Regions from separate parts of the Clostridium sp. TJA038 genome, predicted to be linked through region 1. Evidence: predicted binding sites of a transcription regulator. Region 1 holds the regulator's gene; each other region holds the start of a gene.
What was found. The regulator Rex, encoded in region 1, represses fermentation and respiration genes when NADH is low (regulators of the CRP and FNR family bind a similar motif). The targets are predictions, from matches to a motif close to ATTGTTAANNNNTTAACAAT.

Region 1 (8,081 bases):
ATAATAATGATATAAAGGTAGGGCAAAGGATACACGGAAGGTCAACCCTAGCAAGTAGTTATAATGTATCTCCAGAAACTGTAAGAAAAGCTGTTAAGCTTTTAGAGGAAATGAAAGTAGTATCTTCTAGTAAGGGTAGTGGGATAACTATCATTTCAAGGGAAAATGCTTATGATTTTATAAATAGGTTTCATTCTATAGAAAGCGTAGCTTCATTAAAACAAAGTATAGATTTTTTAATGGAAGAAAAAAAGTCTATAGAAAAAAGTATAGGAGAAATGATTGATAAAATAGTAGATTATTCTAATAGGCTTAGACATACAAATCCACTAACTCCTATAGAAGTAGAGTTGCCAAAGGAATGTTTTTTAATAGGAAAGAGTATTTCGGATTCAAGATTTTGGCAAAACACAAAGGCTACAATTGTTGCTATAAGAAGAAAAGGAAATCTTATAATATCTCCAGGGCCATATATAATTTTTGAACAAGATGATATCTTACTTGTTGTAGGAGAAGAAGATATTTTAAAAGAAATAGAGATATTTTTAAAAAGAGAAGTGAAAGACTATATGTAAAATATAGTCTTTTTTTATTGCATTTTTTAGTAATTTAACATATAATAAAAATGAATATATGAACAGATGCTCATATATAAAAATAATAGGAGTCTTGTATATGAATAATAATAAAATAGAAAGTTGTAATTGTCTTGATATCCATGAGGATATTCTACGTAAAGTTAAGGAACATTTACCAAAAGAAGAAGTGCTTTATGAATTGGCAGAAATATTTAAGGTTTTTGGTGATTCAACAAGAATAAAAATATTATGTGCTCTTTTTGAGGGAGAAATGTGTGTATGTGATATGGCTGAGTTATTAGGAGTAAGTCAATCAGCTGTTTCTCATCAGCTTAGAGTTTTAAAACAAGCTAGATTAGTTAAGTTTAGAAGAGATGGAAAAGTAGTTTTTTATTCTTTAGCAGATGACCATGTTAAACATATATTTAATGAGGGATTAAATCATGTTTTAGAATAATTCAAAAGAAAAAATAAAATAATTATATTTTAATGAAAAGGAGGTATTTAAAATGAATGATATCAAACTTTATTTAGAAGGATTAAATTGTGCAAACTGTGCAGGGAAAATTGAGGATAAAGTTAATAAACTTCCAGAAGTTAAAGAAGCTGTACTTAATTTTTCAACAAAACTTTTACTTGTAACACCAAAAGAAGGTGTTTCAAAGGAAGGACTAGAAGAAAAGATAAAAAAAATAGTTTTAGATTTAGAGCCAGAGGTAAAAGTTTTAAAAAATAAAAGTGATATGAAAAATAATAGTCATGTTTGTGAAGATTCATGTTGTCATGAAGGTAGTCATAGTCATGCTCATAAGAAGGAAAGTAATAATTCAATTGCTGGCAATATAGATAAAAAAGAATTATTAAGACTTGCAATTGCCTTAGCTTTATTTATTATAGGAATGATAGTTAAATTAGATAAAACTTATGAGTTTATTATTTTTGGTATTGCTTATATTATAGCTGGTGGAGAGGTTCTTTTAAGAGCATGTAAAAACATTTTAAAAGGACAAGTTTTTGATGAAAACTTCTTGATGTCTATAGCTACAATTGGGGCTTTTGCCATAGGTGAGTTCCCAGAGGGTGTAGCAGTAATGTTATTTTATGAAGTAGGAGAACTATTCCAAGATTATGCAGTAAATAAATCAAGAAAATCTATATCTGATTTAATGAATATAAGACCAGATTTTGCAAATTTAATAGGTGAAAATGGAGAAGAGAAAAAAGTTTCACCAGATAAAGTAAGTGTTGGTTCAACAATAATTGTAAGAGCAGGTGAAAAAATTCCTCTAGATGGTATTGTGTTAGAAGGAGAAGGAACTCTTGATGTTTCAGCTTTAACAGGAGAATCACTTCCAAAGGAAGTTGATAAAAAAGATGAAGTTTTAGCAGGTTCTATAAATAAAAGTGGATTATTAAAAATAAAAGTAACAAAAAGTTTTGGTGAATCTACAGTTTCTAAGATATTAGATTTAGTTGAAAATGCAGGTAATAAAAAATCACCAACAGAGAAATTTATAACGAAGTTTGCAAGATATTATACACCAGTTGTAGTATTTTCAGCTTTAGCTCTTGCCATAATACCTCCTTTAGTTATGGGAGAAAGTTTTTCTCCTTGGATTTCAAGAGCTTTAATATTTTTAGTTGTTTCTTGCCCTTGTGCATTGGTTGTATCTATACCACTTGGTTATTTTGCTGGAATAGGTTTAGCATCTAAAAATGGTATATTAATAAAGGGTAGTAATTACTTAGAAGCTTTAAATAATGTAGAGAGTATAGTTTTTGATAAGACAGGAACTTTAACAAAAGGTACTTTTAAGGTTCATAAAGTACAAAGTACAAGCAATTTAAAGGATGAAGAATTATTAAAGTTAGGAGCTTATGCAGAGTATTATTCAAATCATCCTATTGCTAAGTCTATAGTTAGTGAGCTAAAAGAAAAAGTTGATAAATCTTTAATTTCAGATTATGAAGAGATTTCAGGTAAAGGAATAAAGGTTAAAATTAACAATGATATCTTTTTAGCTGGTAATTCAAAATTAATGGATATGTTTAATATAAAAATATCTAAAATAGATGAAATAGGAACTGTTGTTTACTTAGCAAATGAAAAAACTGAGTTAGGATATATAGTTATTTCAGATGAAGTAAAGGATGATTCTAAAGAAGCTATAAGTGGATTGAAGCAAATAGGAGTAAAGCAAACTATAATGTTAACTGGAGATAATGAAAAAGTTGGAGATAGTGTAGCTAAAGAACTAGGAATTGATAAAGCTTATTGTAGTTTACTTCCTCAAAATAAAGTTGAAAAGTTAGAAGATATTTTTAAAGATAAAAGTAAAGGAAAAAAGATTGCCTTTGTTGGTGATGGAATAAATGATGCACCTGTTTTAGCTAGGGCTGATATAGGAATAGCTATGGGTGGTGTTGGTTCTGATGCAGCTATAGAAGCAGCAGATGTAGTTATAATGGATGATAAGCCAAGTAAGATAATAAAGGCAATAAAAATAGCTAAAAGAACAAATACAATTGTATGGCAAAATATAATTTTTGCTTTAGGTATTAAGGTTATAATTTTAATATTTGGTGCTTTAGGAATGGCTAATATGTGGGAAGCTGTGTTTGGAGATGTAGGTGTAACATTAATAGCTGTTTTAAATTCAAGTAGAATATTAAAGAGTAAAAATTTATAAGCGTGAAATTTGTCTAATGTTGTTGACAATGGTTAAATTTTTTGCTATCTTAATATGGTAAGAATACTTTCAGGCATAGGGTATAGATTGTAAATAATTCCCTTAAACTTTTATATTAAACATTATGAAATGTTTAAATAGGCTTGTGTGCACGTAGGGTTTTAGCCACGCAAGCCTTATTTTTTTTGTAGAAATTTATTAGATAAGTATAGATATGTTATAGATTACATAGTTTTAATAATATTAATTAAGAAAATAAAAATTTCTAATATTTGTAAAGAATACACAAAAATACATATATTTTTCATAGTAAAACCAAAAGAATGTTAAAATATAGACAAACTTTTTAGGGTATGATAATATTTTATAAGGTTAATTTTGTAATTTTATCATTAGATTTTAGAATATAGTCTAAAAAGTAATTGCTTTTTAAAAAAATAAAAATTTTAGAAAGAGGTGCTATTTAAATGGAAAAGAAAAAAGGCATATCTATGGCTGTAGTAAAAAGATTGCCTAAATACCATAGATATTTACAAGAGCTTATGGAAAATGATGTTGATAGAATATCTTCAAAAGAATTAAGTGAAAAAATAGGATTTACAGCTTCTCAAATAAGACAAGACCTTAACTGCTTTGGTGATTTTGGTCAACAAGGTTATGGTTATAATGTTAAGGAGTTATATAATAACATAGGAAACATTTTAGGCCTTAATAGAGATTATAATACAGTTATAATCGGTGCGGGAAATATAGGTCAGGCTATTGCAAATTACAATAGTTTTAATAAATTAGGCTTTAAATTAAAAGGTATTTTTGATGCTAATCCAAGAATGTTTGGCATAAAAATAAGAGATATTGAGATACAGGATGTTGAAAATTTAAAAGATTTCGTGAAAGAAAATGATATAGAAATAGGAATAATTTGTGTTCCTAGAACTAATGCACAAAAGGTATGTAATGACTTAGTTGAAGGTGGAATAAAAGGTATATGGAACTTTGCGCCTTTAGACTTAAATGTTCCTAAAAATGTAAAAGTTGAGAATGTACATTTAAGCGAAAGTATGATGACTTTAGTGTATCTTTTAAATCATAATGACGTAAAATAAATTGGATTTATTTTATAAAAATTTGTTTAAAATGGAAAATTAGTATTAGATTTTCAAAAAAATATATTGAAAAATTTACTATTAAGTTTTATAATTTAATTGAAGTACAGGCTACTTCAATTATTTTTTTGCCTTTGCTTGTTACAAAATTAACAATTAATTATGTGAAAGTTTAGGATAATAATGGTTATATTGTTATAAATTACTTTAAAAGTCATTTACAACCGTATATCCGCTATGGTATATGAGGGAGGAAATAAAATGGAATTAAATAATGTAATCTTTGAAAAGCAAGGAAACATCGGAGTTTTAACAATTAACAGACCTAAAGCATTAAATGCACTAAACTCAGAGACACTAAAAGATTTAAATACTGCTATAGAAAATATAGAAAAAGATGATGATTTGTATGTTGTTATTTTAACAGGCGCTGGAGATAAAGCTTTTGTTGCAGGTGCTGATATAGCAGAAATGAAAGACTTAAATGAAGAAGAGGGTAAAGAATTTGGATTATTAGGAAATAAGGTATTTAGAAGATTAGAGAATTTAGACAAGCCTGTCATTGCAGCAATTAATGGTTTTGCTTTAGGTGGTGGATGTGAAATTTCTATGTCTTGTGATATAAGAATAGCTTCTTCAAAAGCTAAATTTGCTCAACCAGAAGTTGGTTTAGGTATAACACCAGGTTTTGGTGGAACTCAAAGATTACCAAGAATAGTTGGACAAGGCAAAGCTAAAGAACTTATTTATACAGGAGATATTATAAAAGCTGATGAAGCTTTAAGAATTGGGTTAGTAGATAAAGTTGTTGAACCAGAAAAATTAATGGAGGAAGCAATGACTTTAGCAAAAAAAATAGCTAATAATGCACCAATAGCTGTTAAGTTATGTAAAGATGCAATTAATAGAGGTATTCAAGTTGATATAGATTCAGCTGTAGCTATAGAAGCTGGAGATTTCGGAAAATGTTTCTCTACAGAAGACCAAAAAGAAGGAATGAGTGCTTTTTTAGAGAGAAGAGAAAAAACTTTTAAAAATAAATAATTTTTAAAATGGTTGTATGGATTTAAGGAGGGTAATTAAAATGAACTTTCAATTAACAAGAGAACAAGAATTAGTTAAGCAAATGGTTAAAGAATTTGCTCAAAATGAAGTTAAACCTATAGCGGCTGAAATAGATGTAACAGAAAGATTTCCAATGGAAAATGTTAAAAAAATGGCCAAATTAGGAATGATGGGCATACCTTTTAGTAAAGAGTTTGGTGGCGCAGGTGGAGATACTTTATCTTATATTTTAGCTGTTGAAGAATTATCAAAGGTTTGTGCTACTACAGGGGTTATAGTTTCAGCCCATACTTCTTTATGTGCTTCTTTAATAGAACAATTTGGAACACAAGCACAAAAAGAAAAATATTTAATTCCACTTGCAAAAGGGGAAAAGTTAGGAGCTTTTGGATTAACTGAGCCAGGAGCAGGAACTGATGCAGCTGGTCAACAAACTACTGCTACATTAGATGGCGATAACTATATTTTAAATGGAAGTAAGATTTTTATAACTAATGGAGGAGTTGCAGATACTTTTATAATCTTTGCCATGACAGATAAAAGTCAAGGAACAAGAGGTATTTCTGCATTTATAGTTGAAAAGAATTTTCCAGGCTTTTCAATTGGTAAATTAGAAGAAAAAATGGGTATAAGAGCTTCATCAACAACTGAGTTAATTATGGAAAACTGTGTAGTTCCAAAGGAAAACTTAGTTGGAAGAGAAGGAAAGGGATTTGGAATAGCTATGAAGACTTTAGATGGTGGTAGAATAGGTATTGCTGCTCAAGCCTTAGGTATAGCAGAAGGTGCTTTAGAAGAAGCAGTTGCATACATGAAAGAAAGAAAACAATTTGGTAGATCATTATCAGCATTCCAAGGACTTCAATGGATGGTAGCAGAAATGGATACTAAAATAGAAGCTGCAAGATTTTTAGTATATAAGGCAGCTTGTTTAAAAGAAGAAGGTAAACCTTATTCAGTAGATGCTGCAAGAGCTAAGTTATTTGCTGCAGAAGTAGCCATGGATGTTACAACTAAGGCAGTTCAATTATTTGGTGGATACGGATATACTAAGGAATACCCAGTTGAAAGAATGATGAGAGATGCTAAAATAACTGAAATATACGAAGGAACTTCAGAAGTTCAAAAAATGGTTATTGCAGGAAGCATATTAAGATAATTTAGGAGGGCTTTGAGATGAAAATAGTAGTTTGTTTAAAACAAGTACCAGATACAACAGCTGTTAAAATAGATCCAAAAACAGGAACTCTTATAAGAGATGGAGTTCCATCAATAATAAACCCAGAAGATAAGCACGCTTTAGAAGCTGCCTTACAATTAAAGGATAATAATGGAGCAGAAGTAACTGTTTTAAGTATGGGACCACCTCAAGCTAAATTAGCTTTAAGAGAAGCTTTATGTATGGGAGCAGATAAAGCAATTCTTATAACTGATAGAGCTTTTGCAGGAGCAGATACATTAGCTACATCAAAGGCTTTAGCAGGAGCATTAAAGAAATTAGATTATGACATAATATTTGCAGGAAGACAAGCTATAGATGGTGATACTGCACAAGTTGGGCCTGAAATAGCTGAACACTTAAATATCCCTCAAGTAACTTATGTTCAAGGTGTTAAAGTTGAAGAAGATGGCTTATTAGTAAATAGAGCTTTAGAAGATGGATATGAATTAATAAAAGTTAAACAACCAGTACTTTTAACTGCAATAAAAGAATTAAATGAACCAAGATATATGAATGTTAAAAATATATTTGATACATCTGATGATGAAATCTTAGTATGGTCAGCTGATGATATAGATGTAGACAAGTCTCAATTAGGATTAAAGGGTTCACCAACAAAGGTTAAAAAATCAATGACTAAAGAGGCTAAGGGTGCAGGAGAGATAGTTAAGGAATCACCTAAGGATTCAGTTAATTATGTACTAGGTAAATTAAAAGAAAAGCACTATATCTAAGATTATGGGAGGTATTTAAGATGAATAAAGCAGATTTTAATGGCGTTTGGGTTTTTGCTGAGCAAAGAGAAGGTCAATTACAAAAAGTTTCACTAGAATTATTAGGTGAAGGTAGAAAAATAGCTGATAAATTAGGGTCAAAGTTAACAGCTTTATTAATAGGAAGTAATGTTGAAAACTTAGTTGAAGATTTATCAAGACATGGGGCAGATGAAGTTTTAGTTGTAGAAGATAAAGAGTTAGAACACTATACAACTGATGGTTATACAAAAGCTATATGTGAATTAGCTAAGGATAGAAAACCAAATATAATTTTTATAGGAGCAACTTTTATAGGAAGAGATTTAGGTCCAAGAGTTGCTGCAAGATTAGAAACTGGATTAACAGCAGATTGTACATCTTTAGATGTTGATGTTGAAAATGGAGATTTGTTAGCAACAAGACCAGCTTTTGGTGGTAATTTAATGGCTACAATAGTATGTCCAGAACATAGACCACAAATGGCTACAGTAAGACCAGGAGTTTTTGAAAAGCTTCCTTTAGGTGAAAATGATGCTACTGTAGAAAAAGTTGATATAAAATTTAATGAAGAGGATATAAGAACAAAAATAGTTAAAATAGTTAAAGAACATAAAGATATTGTCGATATATCAGAAGCTAACGTATTAGTTGCTGGTGGTAGAGGA
Region 2 (8,081 bases), on a different contig from region 1:
TAAGAATTTAAAACCAAAAGCTCCAGGAATGAAGTATAAACACTATGCTCCTAAGGCAAAAGTTAGAATGGTTCAAGGACCAGTAAATAAAATGGTTGAAAAAATTAAAGAAATAGTGCATAATTACATAGATGAAGATTTAAAAGTTGGAATTATGGCAACAGATGAAACAATTTCTATGTATAATGAAGGGATTGTAAAGTCCTTAGGCACTAGAAGTGATTTAACTTCTGTAACTAAAAACTTGTTTGAAATGTTAAGAAGTTTTGATGACTTAGGAGTTGATATTATAATAACTGAATCTTTTGAAGAAAAAGATTTAGGGGTAGCCATAATGAATAGATTAAAAAAATCCTGTGGATTTGATATAATAATTGTTTAAGAATATATGTGGAAGGAGCTAGATTAAAATGAAACTTTTTTCAAAAAGGAATTTTTTTGAATTTGACTTTTTACAAAATTCTATATTTGATTTTTTAAAAGTTTTAAATTTTATATCTAGTTTTCTTCTATTTAATAAAAAGAGTGCTTTTTTATTTGGCTTTACTATTTGATTTTTAAAATTAAGTAGTGTTATTAGTCATTGAAAAAGCACTTTTTTTAAAATAATATATTAATTTAAATAGGTATAATGGAGGTTAACGAAATGAAAATAGCAATAGGTTGTGATCATGGTGGATTTAATTTAAAAAACACAGTGATAAAGCATTTACAAGAAAAAGGTATTGAAGTAAAGGATTTTGGTACATACAGCACAGAATCTTGTGATTATCCTGATATATCTATACAGGTTGCAGAAGCTGTAGCTAATAAAGAGTTTGATTTTGGTATATTAATTTGTGGAACTGGTATAGGTATATCTATAGCTGCAAATAAAGTTCCAGGAATAAGAGCTTCTTTATGTTCTGACACATTTAGTGCTCATGCAACAAGACAACATAATAATGCAAATATTTTAGCTATGGGTGAGAGAGTTGTAGGACCAGGATTAGCTTTAGATATAGTTGACACTTTCTTAAATTCAGAATTTGAAGGTGGAAGACATCAAAAAAGAATAGATAAAATAACAGCTATTGAAGAAAAATATTCAAAATAATATAGGGATTTTAGGAGGAAGATAAAATGAGTAATGTAACAGAAATAACACATCCACTTATACTGCATAAGTTAGCTTTTATAAGAGATAAAAATACAGGGTCTAAGGATTTTAGAGAGTTAGTAAGTGAAGTTTCTATGCTTATGGCTTATGAGGTAACAAGAAATCTTCCTATGGAAGAAATTGATATAGAAACTCCAGTTTGTAAAACTAAATGTAAGGTTTTATCAGGAAAAAAAGTTGCTATAGTTCCAATATTAAGAGCAGGTTTAGGTATGGTAGATGGTATGCTACAACTTATACCAGCTGCAAAAGTAGGACATATAGGTTTATATAGAGATGAAGAAACACTTCAACCTGTAGAATACTTCTGTAAGTTACCACAAGATATAGCAGAAAGAGATGTAATAGTTGTAGATCCAATGTTAGCTACAGGAGGTTCAGCAGCAGATGCTATAACTCTTTTAAAGAAAAGAGGGGCTAAGCAAATAAGACTTATGTGCTTAATTTCTTCACCAGAAGGCATAGAATTTGTTAAAAAAGCTCATCCAGATGTAGATATATATGTAGCTTGTATTGATGAGAAATTAAATGATCATGGATATATTGTTCCTGGATTAGGTGATGCAGGAGATAGACTATTTGGAACAAAATAGTTATAATTTAAATAGCTACTTAAATTTTAAGTAGCTATTAATTATTTTTGGAGGTAAATGATTCATGGAAAAGATAAAAGTTTTAACTATCTTTGGAACAAGACCGGAAGCTATAAAAATGGCTCCACTAGTAAAAGAGTTAGAAAAAAGATCAGAAATAGAGTCAAAGGTTTGCGTAACTGCTCAGCATAGACAAATGCTAGATCAAGTTTTAGAGTTATTTGATATAAAACCTGATTTTGACCTAGACATAATGAAAAATCGTCAAACTCTTACAGGAATAACAAACAGAGTTTTAGAAGGATTAGAAAAAGTATTTATAGAAGAAAAGCCAGATATGATACTTGTTCATGGCGATACTACTACTACTTTCGCAGGTGCTTTAGCAGCATTTTATCAACAAATAAGAGTAGGTCATGTTGAAGCAGGACTTAGAACTTTTGATAAGTATTTCCCATTCCCAGAGGAAATGAATAGAAAATTAACAGGAGCTTTAGCAGATTTACATTTTGCTCCAACTAAAGGTTCAAAGGCTAACCTTTTAAGAGAAGGAATAAATGAAAATGACATAAAAATTACAGGTAATACTGTAATAGATGCTATGGAACATACTGTAGAAGATAACTACGTTTTTGAAAATGACGAATTAAACAAAATAGATTTTAAAAATAAAAAGGTTATAATGATAACTGCTCATAGAAGAGAAAACTGGGGAGAAGGTATAGAAAATATCTGTACAGCTTTAAATAAAATAGTTGAAGAGAACAAAGATGTTGAATTAGTTTATCTTGTTCATTTAAATCCAGTTGTAAAAGATGTAGTTTATAAAAATCTTGATGGAAAAGAAAGAGTTCATCTTTTACCGCCACTTGATACAAAAGAAACTCATAACTTAATGAATAAATGCTTTATGGTTATGACTGATTCAGGTGGACTACAAGAAGAAGCACCGCATTTAGGAAAACCAGTATTAGTTTTAAGAGATGTTACAGAAAGACCAGAAGCTGTTCAATCTGGAACTGTTAAATTAGTTGGTACTGATGTAGACAAAATAGTTGAAGAGGCTAATACTCTTATAAATGATAAAGAAGCTTATATAAAAATGAGTAAAGCTATAAATCCATATGGAGATGGTAAAGCTTCTGAAAGAATAGTTAAAGCTATTTTAAATTATTTTGGAAAAAGTGATGAAGTAGTTGAAGAGTTCGTTAGTAAATAAACTTTGTTAAAAAACTAAATAAATATATTTTCAATAAATGTAAAATAAAGACATATAATTAGAATATTATAGAAATTTTAAAGGTATACTTCTATAATAAAGCTTAATTATCTGTCTTTTTTTTTAAAAAGATAAAAAATAGAGAAAAAGATTGTTTAAAATTTAACAAAAAATATTGAAAGGTAATAATTTTAAAGGTATAATTAAATCAGTTAGAAAAAAAATAAAATTTTGATAATTTTTAACTAAATTGGGAGGTATTTGATATGAGAGAGGTAGTTATTGCAAGTGCAGTAAGAACAGCACTAGGTTCTTTTGGGGGTTCATTAAAGGATGTACCTGCTGTAGATTTAGGAGCTTTAGTTATTAAGGAAGCTTTAAATAGAGCAAATATAAAACCAGAATGTGTAGATGAGGTTTTAATGGGAAATGTAATTCAAGCAGGCTTAGGTCAAAATCCAGCAAGACAAGCTGCTGTAAAAGCTGGTTTACCAGTAGATATTCCTTCAATGACAATTAATAAGGTTTGTGGTTCAGGATTAAGATGTGTAGCATTAGCTGCTCAAATGATAAAAGCAGGTGATGCTGATATTATAGTAGCTGGTGGTATGGAAAATATGTCACAAGGACCTTATATCTTAAGAACAGCAAGATTTGGTCAAAGAATGGGCGATGGAAAAATGGTTGATGCTATGGTTAATGATGCTTTAACAGATGCTTTTAATGGGTATCATATGGGTATAACAGCTGAAAACATAGCAGAACAATGGGGAATAACTAGAGAAATGCAAGATGAATTTGCTGCAAATTCTCAAAGAAAAGCAGAAGAAGCTATAAAAGCTGGTAAATTTAAAGATGAAATCGTTCCAGTTGTAATTCCACAAAGAAAGGGAGAACCTATAGTATTTGATACAGATGAGTTCCCTAGATTTGGAACAACAGCTGAAAAGTTAGGAAAACTAAGACCAGCATTTAAAAAAGATGGTACAGTTACAGCAGGTAATGCTTCAGGTATAAATGATGGTGCTGCTGCTTTAGTTGTAATGAGTGCTGAAAAAGCAAAAGAATTAGGAATAACACCTATTTGTAAAATAGTTTCTTATGGTTCAAAGGGATTAGAACCTTCAATAATGGGTTATGGTCCATTCCATGCAACTAAAAAAGCTTTAGAAGGAACAGGATTAACAGTTAATGACCTTGATTTAATAGAAGCAAATGAAGCTTTTGCAGCTCAAAGTTTAGCAGTTGCTAAAGACTTAGAATTTGATATGAGTAAGGTAAATGTAAATGGTGGAGCTATAGCTTTAGGACATCCAGTTGGTGCTTCAGGAGCTAGAATTTTAGTTACATTACTTCATGAAATGATAAAGAGAGATGCTAAAAAAGGTTTAGCAACTCTTTGTATAGGTGGAGGAATGGGAACTGCTCTAATTGTAGAAAGATAATAAGTTTACCATTATTATAATATATATTTTAAAGGTATCATTCTATATAGGATGATACCTTTTTAAATTTTTATTGAATATTTTATGATAAAAGTTAAAAATATACTATATAAATTGCACCTTAATAGTAGAAAAATTTCATATTTAAATTTATACAATTTACTTTAGTTTCTATAAAAATCATGAATAATATTAATAGTAATAGAAAAAAATAGGATTAAAGGTGAGAAATTTGTTTAAATTAAAAAAAAAATATAAAAAAATGTGAATAAATATAAAAGAGGTTATTCAAAACCTTTTAAGTTGTATGCTATATTCTTAATAGTGGTTTAAGAGTTTTTTCACAAAATGCACAATAAAATATGGAATTTCACAATAAAAACTTTTAAAAAAGGATTTCAAAATCGAAAATAGTAATCGGATTTTAACTTGGGGTACTTAGTATTAATTTAAAAATTCGGAAAAATGAAAGTATAAATTCAAAAGATTTCATAAATAATTTGTAAAAGAGAAAATGAGAGTTTTTGAGAGTAAAAATGAAGGAAATAGTTAAAAACACTTTAAAATATAGGAATATTAATAAATACAAGCTAAATTTAAATTTTATTAATATTACATTCGGGAATATAATTAGTAAAGTACATTGCAGAATGATGGAGGTTATATGTGAACGCTAAAATTAAAGGTTTAGTTTTATCCATTAATAAAACTAATGTTTTATTGACAATAGTAGCAACCCTGTTAATTAGTTTTTTTAATTTTAGATTTGGGGTGGCTTTTTTAGTTGGAAGTTTAATTGCAACAATTAACTTTACAGTAAATGCAATTGTAATTAATAAAGTCATAAGTGAAAGAAGAGGAGCTTTTAAAATACAAATAAGCTTCATTTTGAGAATGCTTTTGATTCTTTTATTTACATTATTTTTTATGAGAAATGTTAAGGAATTAGCATTTTACTTAGTAGGATTTATTTTACATCAGATATCAATATTTATTTATACTAAAAGAAATAAGGCCTTATGATAAAAGTAAATAAATATTTATATACATATATAAATTAATACTAAGATAGAAAGGGAGTGATTCCGTGGATATCTTTTCACCAATGTTTACAGTTAAGATTGGTAGTATAAGTATAAGTAGTACAATTATTTTTCAATGGGCAGCTATGCTTGTTATTATAATTTTTGCTATCTTATCAACTAGAAATCTTAAAAAGAAACCTGGTAAGTTACAAGTTGTTTTAGAAACAATCTATCAAACAATTTACAACTTAGTAAAAAGCAACATGGGGGAAAGTTATATTGGTTTTGTGCCTTATATAGGAACTTTAGCAATATTCCTACTAATATTAAACTTTTATGGTTTAATAGGGCTTGCACCTCCTACTCAAGATTTAAGTGTTGCAGTGGCATTAGCAATTACTTCCTTTGTTGTTGTTCATGTTAATGCTATACGTAGATGTCATATTGGAGGATATCTAAAAGGATATTTAAAGCCTTATCCACTAATGTTACCTTTAAACCTAATGGAGAGAATTATTTTCCCAGTATCTCTTGCACTACGTTTATTCGGTAATATGCTAGCGGCTACTCTATTAATTGACTTAATGTATTCAGGTTTAGGTCATATAACTTGGTTTGCACAATTAGGGGTACCAATACTAGCACATGGTTTCTTCGATGTTTTTGATGGAACAATACAAATGATAGTATTTACTATGTTAACTATGGTAAATATTAAAATAATAGCAGATCACTAAGAAAAGTTAAGAAGACAAATCAAAAAACCTTATTTGATTTGAAAAAGGAGGAATTTTTAATGGATATGAAGTTATTAGCAGCAGGTATAGCTGTATTAGCAGGTATAGGAGCAGGTATAGGTATAGGTATTGCGACTGCAGGAGCGTTACAAGCAACTGCAAGACAACCAGAAGCATCAGATAAGATTCAAAGTTTATTCATCATGGGAGCTGGTCTTTCAGAAGCAACAGCTATCTATGGATTAGTTGTATCAATAATCTTATTATTCGTTGCTTAATATCAAATTACGTACTTTTTATTAAGAACTTGTAGTAATTAATAAATAAAGATAATAGAGTTAATATAATTGACTCCGAAGGGAGGCTGTGATTGATATATGGAAATAGATTTTATGAGAATATTAGCTACAATCATTAACTTTATAATATTAATTCTTATATTAAAACATTTTTTCTGGAACAAAATCAAAAAAGCCATCGATGAAAGACAAGAGGCTATAGATGAAACTATCTTAAAAGCCGATGAAGATGCAGAAAAAGCAAGAAGATTAAGATTAGACAATGAAAGAATTCTTAAATCTGCAAAAGAAGAGGGCAGAAAGCTTAGAGAAGAACAGAAAAAAGAAGCTGATAGAATTTATAAAGAAATAGTTGATGATGCTCATAGAGAAGCTGAGGCTATAATAAATAGAGCTAATATTGAAATTCAAAGAGAAGAAGAAAAAGCAAAATACGAATTAAAGCAACAAGTAGTTGATATTTCTGTAATGCTTTCTGAGAAAGCACTTGGAGAATCTATTGACGAATCTAAACATAGAGAATTAATAAATGATTTTATTGAAAAGGTAGGTATCTAATTATGTATGAATATTTAGATCGTAGATATGCCTTAGCTCTATATGAAGTTGCCGAAGAAAAAAATAAAGTTGAAGAGTACATGAATGATTTAAGAGAAATCTGTGATATCATTTATGGAAATAAAGAGTTTTATGAAATAATAAAACATCCTCAAATAAGTACTGTAAGAAAGAAAAAGACTTTTAGAAACATATTTGAAGGAAAAATAGATGAGGATTTACTTTCATTCTTAATGGTTCTTATAGAAAAAGATAGAATACTTTATCTAAGAGAAAAATTAAAAGAAATGGAAAAAATCCATTTAGAGAAAAATAACACCTTACTTGCAGAAGTTAAAAGTGTTATTAAGCTAACAGATGATGAAGTTAAAAGACTTGTAGAAAAGTTAGAAAATAAATACTCAAAGAAAATATTATTAAGACAAGAGATAGATAAGAGTATCATTGGAGGACTTTATGTCAGAGTTGGCGATGATGTTATAGATGGTACTGTTAAATCTAGACTTGATGATATGAAACAGATAATGCTTAAGAGAGAATAGAGGTGAGTCTATGCATATTAAACCAGAAGAAATAACTTCTATAATCAAGAATGAAATAAAAAACTATGAAAAAGAGTTAGAAACTGTTGATTCTGGTACTATCATACAGATAGGTGACGGAGTTGCCAGAGTTTACGGATTAGAGGATTGTATGGAAGGTGAGCTTCTTGAATTCCCTAATCAAGTATTCGGTATGGCTCTTAACTTAGAGCAGGATAACGTTGGTTGTGTTCTTTTAGGTTCTGAAGAAGGAATAAAAGAGGGCGACATCGTTAAAAGAACTGGAAAAATAGTTGAAGTACCAGTAGGTGAGGACTTAATAGGTAGAGTTGTAAATTCATTAGGTCAACCTATAGACGGAAAAGGTCCTATAAAAAATAATGGATACAGAGCTATAGAAATACCAGCACCTGGTATTCTAGAAAGAAGTTCTGTTAATGAGCCTTTACAAACAGGTATTAAAGCAATTGACTCAATGATACCAATAGGTAGAGGACAAAGGGA
Region 3 (8,081 bases), on a different contig from region 1:
AGGCATTTAAAAATTTCTTTCCTATATCATCACTTTTAAAAATGTAAAATTCCATATGAATAAATTTTTCAGCATTATTTATTGCATCTAACATATCCTTAAATAAAGGTTTAGCATCAAAAAATAATTCTATATCATTTCTTTGAGTATATGTTGAATTATCATTATTAAAGTTCATTTTTATTAAGTCTTTATATTTTTGAGAAATATCATCTAATTTATAATGAGCCTTAAAGGAATTTAGATATTTTTGTTTTGTTTTATCATCTGATATTTTTCTTTTAAAGTTTTTCTCTTTAGTTATATTTTGTCCAAATAAGATGTAAATTACAAAGCCTATTATAGGTAAGAAGGTTAAGATTAATATCCAAGCCCAAGTAGTTTCAGGGTTTCTTCTTTCAATAAAAATAATAGAAATAATAAAAATAATGTTAATTATAAAAATCGTTGTTAAAAATAAGTGCATAAATCTTCCTCCTTTGTGTTAAGTCTTTACAAGATTAAATAATCTTATAAAGTAATAAATTATCTTACATAAATTTGTTCTAAAAGTTCGTTTATATTTATAGTAGAACTTTCTTTAGTTGAAGCTAAAAGTTTTATTCCTTTATAGCTTATTCTAAGCTTGCTTTTACTGTTTTTTAATTCACTTGCAAATTCCATTAAGGATACCTTTTGTAAATTCATATTAAAGATGCTTAAAAGAGTAAGATATAAGTACTCTTTATAAAGGTAACTATAATCTTCGTATTCCTTGTAGTTATTCATATAATTACATAAGAATTTAACAAAGTTATCTATATGATTAAAAATTTCTGAAAGCTTGTCTCTATAGATAAACTTAATTGAGTCTATTTTTAAGAAGGCTTTATTTAAAGAGGATAAAATATCTTCTTTTATTTTTGAAACTTCTTCAGAAGAAAAGTTTAAATAAAGATTTAAGTAGGAATCTCTATTTGAAAATATAGTTTCTAAATATCTTATAAAGGAATAAAAATCCTCTCTATTATTACCAGGTTCTATTTGGAAAAGTATTTTAAAAAATAAGTTCCAATGAAAATCATAATTCATTGCATGGGCTAATTTTTTTCCTATAGAATTTGAAAAAGTAGAATCAAAGTTAAGGGAACTTGCCCCTATAGATAATTTATTTTTAAAAGAAATTGAATCTTTAAAAACTTCATTTAACCTAACAGAAGTATTTACAAAGGTATTATAATATTCCTGTGAGGTGTTACAGTTATTTTTTGTAAAAATATAATCTATTATTATATCACAGGCGTTTCTAAAATCTATAGAAATACCTAAATCATTTTTAACCTTAGAAGAATAAATATCGTAAATCATTTTAGATAATAACATTTCTATGCCTTCTTTTTTTAAGCCAACATTATTAGAACTATCCATATGAGTATTTACATGATTAAAAATTGTTAAAAGTTGATTATCTATTAAACAAAGATTATTTTTTATAGAGTTTAATATATTTTTATAAAACTTATCTCCTAAAATCATATTATAATTTTTATAAATTATCTTATGTTCTATTTCACCCCAAAAATTATTTACCATTGATTTTATTTGTAGCTCAAAATTATACTTTTCTCCTTCATTTAAAATAAAACCATCTATTCTATAAAGTTCAAAACCATTTTTTTGTTTAAGAGGTTGTTTTTCTCTAAGGTCTAAAAAAATATTAGGATTTTGAGCAGAATAAGAAAAACCTTTTTCTCCTGTACAATTAAAAATAGTCTTTAAAAATTTAAAAATATGCTCCTCATCTTCTATAAATCTACATTCTATTCTAACCCCTATTAAGTCAGAAAGATTTTTAAATAAATCCTTAGGAGATTTAAATTTTATGTAATAATTATGCCTTATGATTTTTTCCTTTAAACTAGAGGCTGATTTTACTCTAGTTGATATGTTAAAAAAACCATCACAGGAATTTTCAAGCAGAGAATAGAAAAAATCATCTAATAAATTTGCACTATAGGCTAAATCTTTTTTCATATCCTTAAGTAATTCTAAAGTGCTTTTTGTAAAATCAAAAACTTTTAACTCCAAATTTAAGACACCCTCCTTTATTTATTTTTTAACAAACTTATTATATTTTAATAATACCAACATATAGAAAGTATAACAATAGAGTAATTTTAAATAATAAATATATAGAAGAACTTACAAAAATGAATAAATTCTTAATGAAATATCCTTATAATTAAATAATTATTACTTAAAACTTTTTTTTATAATAAATTGTAAGTAATTTTACCTTTAGATTAATAAATTATGAAAGTGAAAAATAGACTTTGACTTTCTTTGACTTTTATAGTATTATAGTAACAGAAGATAGAAAAAAGAGAATATTGAGGTGATAAAATGAATGCAGATAAAATGACATTAAGAGTACAACAAAGCTTAAACGATGCTTATGAAATAGCAGTTAAATATAATAATCAACAATTAGACGTAATTCACTTATTTTCAGCCTTAGTAAATCAAAAAGATGGCTTAATTCCTAATATATTTGAAAAAATGGGTGTTAATATAGATTCATTAAAGAGAGATATTCATGTTCAAATAGACAGGATGCCTAAGGTATTAGGGGAAGCAGCACAATCTTCAGGAGTTACTGCTACAAGAAGAATAAATGAAGTTTTAATAAAAGCAGAAGAAATTTCAAAGCAATTTGAAGATTCATACATAAGTGTTGAACATGTAATGCTTGCAATTATGGAAATAGATAAAAATGGTGTTATAGGAGAAATTTTAAGAAAGAATAATATAACTAAAGATGCTTTCTTAAAGGTTTTAAGTGAGGTTAGAGGTAGTCAAAGAGTTGACTCACAAGACCCTGAAGGAACTTATGAAGCTTTAGATAAATATGGAACTAACTTAATAGAACTTGTAAAACAACATAAATTAGATCCTGTAATAGGAAGAGATGAAGAAATAAGAAGGGCAGTTAGAATTCTTTCAAGAAAGACAAAAAACAATCCTATCTTAATAGGTGAGCCAGGGGTTGGTAAAACAGCTATAGTTGAAGGATTAGCAGAAAGAATTGTAAGAGGAGATGTTCCTGAAGGATTAAAAGATAAGGTAATTATCTCATTAGACATGGGTGCATTAATAGCTGGTGCTAAGTATAGAGGTGAATTTGAAGAAAGATTAAAAGCTGTTTTAAAAGAAGTTCAAAGCTCAGAAGGAAAAATAATCTTATTCATAGATGAAATTCACACCATAGTAGGTGCTGGTAAAACTGATGGAGCAATGGATGCTGGAAACTTAATAAAACCTATGCTTGCAAGAGGAGAGCTTCATTGTATAGGTGCTACAACTTTTGATGAATATAGACAATATATAGAAAAAGATAAAGCTTTAGAGAGAAGATTCCAACCTGTAATAGTTGAAGAACCAACAGTTGAAGAAACTATATCAATTTTAAGAGGATTAAAAGAAAGATTTGAAATTCATCATGGAATTAGAATTCATGATTCAGCAATAGTAGCTGCTGCAAAACTTTCACATAGATACATTCAAGATAGATATTTACCAGATAAAGCTATAGATTTAATAGATGAAGCTGGTGCTATGATAAGAAGTGAAATAGATTCTCTTCCAACTGAATTAGATATTATAAGAAGAAAAATCTTAATGCTTGAAACTGAAAAAGAAGCTTTATCAAAGGAAAATGATGAAGCATCTAAGGAAAGATTAGTTTCTTTAGAAAAAGAACTTGCAGAGCTTCAAGATAAAAATGATGAGATGACAATTAAGTATGAAAAAGAAAAATCTCATATTTCAGCAATTAGAGATTTAAAAGCTGAATTAGATGAAGCTAGAGGATTAGTTGAGAAATATGAAAGAGAGTACGATTTAAATAAAGTTGCAGAGCTTAAATATGGAAAAATTCCAGAGCTTGAAAGCAAAATAAAAGCACAAGAAGAAAGCATGGAAAAAGATAATGAGAATGCTTTATTAAAAGAAGAAGTTACTGAAAATGAAATTTCAGAAATAATTTCAAAATGGACTGGAATTCCTGTTACAAAATTAGTTGAAAGTGAAAGAGAAAAACTTTTAAGATTAGAAGAAGAATTAAGAGAAAGAGTAATAGGACAAGATGAAGCTACAACTGCAGTTGCAAATGCTGTAATAAGAGCTAGAGCAGGTCTTAAAGATGAAAGAAAACCAATAGGTTCATTTATATTCTTAGGACCTACAGGAGTTGGTAAAACAGAACTTGCTAAAACTTTAGCTAGAAACTTATTTGATAGCGAAGATAATATAGTAAGAATAGATATGTCTGAATATATGGAAAAACATGCAGTATCTAGACTAATAGGACCTCCTCCAGGATATGTAGGATATGAAGAAGGTGGACAATTAACAGAAGCTGTTAGAAGAAATCCATACTCAGTAATATTATTTGATGAAATAGAAAAAGCTCATGATGATGTATTTAACTTATTCCTTCAAATACTAGATGATGGTAGATTAACAGATAACAAAGGTAAAACTGTTGACTTTAAAAATACTATAATAATAATGACTTCTAATATTGGTAGTGGATACTTATTAGAAAACAAATCTAATGAGGGTATAGAAGAAGATATTAGAGAAAATGTTATGAATGAAATGAAATTAAGATTCAAGCCAGAATTCTTAAACAGAGTAGATGACATCATAATGTTTAGACCTTTAAGTAGTGAAGGAATTAAGAAGATTATTGATATCTTCTTAAGAGATGTTGAAAACAGATTAAGAGAAAGAAATATAACTCTTGAAGTAACTGATAGTGCTAAAGAAATATTAGCTGAAGAAGGATATGATCCTGTATATGGAGCTAGACCATTAAAGAGATATATAAGCAATGTCTTAGAAACTGAAATAGCTAAGAAGATAATTGCAGGAGAAATTTATGATGGTTCAGTTGCTTTAATAAATGGAGTAGATGGAAAGATTATAGTTTCTAGAAAATAAAATAATTTGAAAAAAGTAGTATCTAACTAGATACTACTTTTTTAATTTATTTTTAATAAAATGATAATAAAGAACGAATTAATAAAAAAATGCCTTAAAATTTACAAAATTTAAATAAAATATTGTAGAAAATTGAAAAAAATATGGTTATAATATTTTAAAAAAACGGAAGTAAAAATTAAAAGAAAAAAAACAAAAAGGAGAGATGAAATTGGCACTTATAGGAATAGTAATCGTAATAATAGGTTTTGCACTTAAATTTGACACTATAGCAGTTGTTTTAGTGGCAGGATTAGCTACAGGTTTAGTTGCAGATATGAGTTTTGTTGAAATATTAGATAAATTAGGTTCTACTTTTGTAAGTCAAAGACATATGACTTTGTTTATGTTAACTTTACCTGTTATAGGAATGTGTGAAAGATTTGGATTAAAAGAAAGAGCAATAACTTTAATTAAAAATATGAAAAACATGTCAACAGGAAAACTTTTAAGTTGTTACTTATTTATTAGAGAAGTAGGTTCTGCCGTTTCTTTAAGATTAAGTGGACAAGCTCAATTTATAAGACCTCTTATAAATCCAATGGCTCAAGGAGCAGCTGTTAGCAAGTATGGTAAAGTAGATGAAAAAAGCGAAGACTTAATAAAAGGTACTGCAGCAGCTATGGATAACTATGGAAACTTCTTTGGACAAAATGTATTCTTAGCAAGTTCTGGTGTTTTACTAATAGCAGGAACTTTACAAGAATTAGGATATGGGGTTACTACTTTAGAAATAGCAAAGGCATCTGTACCAATTGCTGTAATAGCCCTTATTTTAGGAGTTTTACAAAATAGAATTTTAGATAAGAAATTAAGAAAAAACTTATCTAAAAAAGATGAAGTATAAATAAAGAGGTGATACTAAAATGAATATGGAGATGATTTCTAATGCCCTGTTAGAATTCTTTTATATATTAGTTGGTCTTTTAATGTTAAATACAGCAATTTACACTTTAAAAGACAAAAATCATAAAACAAGAATAGGTACTGCAATATTTTGGACTATATTATCAATTATCTTTATAGCAGGAGGAGTTATGCCACCTGTTTTAGTAGGTGCTTTACTTTTAGTTATAGGAGTATTAACAGCAAGTAAAAAGGTTAATATAGGAAACTTAAAAATGCCTAATGTAAAGTTTGCAGAAAATGAAGCTAAGAAATTAAAGAATAAAATTTTCTTACCATCTATTGTAATAGCTTTAGGTTCTTTATTAATTGCACAATTTACAAGTTTATCAGGAACTGTTGCTATAGGAATAGCTTCAGTTGCAGCTGTAATAACTAGTTTCTTAGTTTTAAAAGCTAAACCTAAAAATTTAGTAGAAGATAGTAATAGAATGGTACAATCAGTAGGTTCTACTAGTATATTACCACAGCTTTTAGCAGCTTTAGGAACAGTATTTACAGCAGCTGGAGTTGGTGATGTTATATCTTCTGGTATATCAAACTTTATTCCAGAGGGACATATATTAGCTGGAGTTACAGCTTATTGTGTAGGTATGGCAGTATTTACTATGATAATGGGTAATGCTTTTGCAGCTTTTTCAGTAATAACTGTTGGTATAGGATTACCATTTGTATTTGCTCAAGGAGCTAATGTAGCTATAGCAGGAGCTTTAGCTTTAACAGCAGGATATTGTGGAACATTACTTACACCAATGGCAGCAAACTTTAATGTAATGCCAGCTGCTTTATTAGAAACAAAAGATAAGAACGTAGTTATTAAATGTCAAAGTTTATTTGCTATAATTTTATTAATTGTACATATTGCTTTAATGTATTTCTTAGCATTTTAAATTAGATTTAATTAAAATTTAAGGAGTTGATAAGAATGAAAATATTAATTACAGGTTTCGATCCTTTTGGAGGAGAAAGTGTAAACCCAGCTTTAGAAGCAGTAAAAATGTTACCTGATATAATAGAAGGAGCAGAAATTCACAAATTAGAAATACCTACAGTTTTTAGAAAATCTTTAGAAAAAATAGAAGAAAAAATAAAGGAAATAAATCCAGAGGTAGTTATATCTATAGGACAAGCTGGTGGAAGATTTGGAATAACTCCAGAGAGAGTAGCTATAAATATAGATGATGCTAGAATAGAAGATAATGAAAAAAATCAACCAATAGATATTCCTATATATGAAGATGGAGAAATGGCTTATTTTAGTAATTTACCAGTAAAAGCTATGGTTCAAGAGATGATTAAAAATGGAATACCTGCTTCTTTATCTAATACTGCAGGAACTTTTGTATGTAATCATGTTATGTATGGTGTTTTATATTTAGTTGATAAAAAATATAAAAACATAAGAGCTGGATTTATCCATGTTCCATATATTCCATCACAGGTTGTAAATAAGCCTAATACACCTTCTATGGCTATTTCAGATATAGCAAAAGGATTAGAACTAGCTATAAAAGCTATAGTTTTAAATGAAGAAGACATTAAGGTTTTAGGAGGTGCTATTTGCTAATGTTAGAACCTAGGATAAGAAGAAAAATTTTTGTTTATGGAAGTTTAAGAACAGGGTTTTTCAACTATGAAAAGTACTTAAAGGGTAAGGTTATAAAAAGCGAATTAGGAAGAGTGAAGGGAACTTTATATCATATGCCTAAAAAGGGATATCCAGCTTTAGTTCAAGGAGATGGATTTGTTTATGGAGAAGTTATGACCATATTAGACTATGAAAAAACTATAGAAGATATGGATGTTATGGAAGGATATTTAGGACCTTTAAATGAAAATAATGAGTATAATAGAGTAGAAATGGATGTAGAAATTTTAGGAAAGAATTCTCCTGAAAAATGCTATGTTTATTACTATAACAGAGATAAGGAAGAGGATTTTAAAAAGGATAGCATTTTAATTGAAGATGGAAATTGGAGAAACTTTATGATTAATAAGGCATCCTAAATAAAAAAAAGAGGTAAGCATATGCTTACCTCTTTTTTTATTTTATTATTTCATTGATTGCTCGTATTTTTCTACCATTCTTTTAACCATTTCTCCACCAACACTACCGCATTGTTTTGAACTAAGGTCTCCATTATAGTCTGAGA

Region 2: the regulator Rex is predicted to act here: its motif matches at 3,122-3,141, upstream of AC4FQV_RS00225 (acetyl-CoA C-acetyltransferase).
Region 3: the regulator Rex is predicted to act here: its motif matches at 5,032-5,051, upstream of AC4FQV_RS03740 (DUF969 domain-containing protein).

What each region holds. Positions count from the first base shown of each region.
Region 1 is NZ_JBZEFA010000004.1:36,348-44,428, reverse strand. It holds gene AC4FQV_RS08400 (cation:proton antiporter regulatory subunit) at 1-575, shown strand, start outside; gene AC4FQV_RS08395 (ArsR/SmtB family transcription factor) at 676-1,035, shown strand; gene AC4FQV_RS08390 (heavy metal translocating P-type ATPase) at 1,088-3,268, shown strand; gene AC4FQV_RS08385 (redox-sensing transcriptional repressor Rex) at 3,736-4,374, shown strand; gene AC4FQV_RS08380 (short-chain-enoyl-CoA hydratase) at 4,636-5,418, shown strand; gene AC4FQV_RS08375 (acyl-CoA dehydrogenase) at 5,459-6,598, shown strand; gene AC4FQV_RS08370 (electron transfer flavoprotein subunit beta) at 6,616-7,395, shown strand; gene AC4FQV_RS08365 (electron transfer flavoprotein subunit alpha/FixB family protein) at 7,416-8,081, shown strand, end outside.
Region 2 is NZ_JBZEFA010000001.1:43,448-51,528, forward strand. It holds gene AC4FQV_RS00205 (L-threonylcarbamoyladenylate synthase) at 1-382, shown strand, start outside; gene rpiB (ribose 5-phosphate isomerase B) at 647-1,096, shown strand; gene upp (uracil phosphoribosyltransferase) at 1,123-1,752, shown strand; gene wecB (non-hydrolyzing UDP-N-acetylglucosamine 2-epimerase) at 1,817-2,971, shown strand; gene AC4FQV_RS00225 (acetyl-CoA C-acetyltransferase) at 3,238-4,416, shown strand; gene AC4FQV_RS00230 (ATP synthase subunit I) at 5,083-5,439, shown strand; gene AC4FQV_RS00235 (F0F1 ATP synthase subunit A) at 5,504-6,178, shown strand; gene atpE (ATP synthase F0 subunit C) at 6,238-6,456, shown strand; gene AC4FQV_RS00245 (F0F1 ATP synthase subunit B) at 6,556-7,035, shown strand; gene AC4FQV_RS00250 (F0F1 ATP synthase subunit delta) at 7,038-7,577, shown strand; gene atpA (F0F1 ATP synthase subunit alpha) at 7,588-8,081, shown strand, end outside.
Region 3 is NZ_JBZEFA010000001.1:780,233-788,313, forward strand. It holds gene cls (cardiolipin synthase) at 1-466, opposite strand, end outside; gene AC4FQV_RS03730 (GTP pyrophosphokinase) at 526-2,067, opposite strand; gene clpB (ATP-dependent chaperone ClpB) at 2,383-4,983, shown strand; gene AC4FQV_RS03740 (DUF969 domain-containing protein) at 5,195-5,869, shown strand; gene AC4FQV_RS03745 (DUF979 domain-containing protein) at 5,889-6,818, shown strand; gene pcp (pyroglutamyl-peptidase I) at 6,854-7,495, shown strand; gene AC4FQV_RS03755 (gamma-glutamylcyclotransferase family protein) at 7,495-7,935, shown strand; gene AC4FQV_RS03760 (alpha/beta-type small acid-soluble spore protein) at 7,981-8,081, opposite strand, start outside.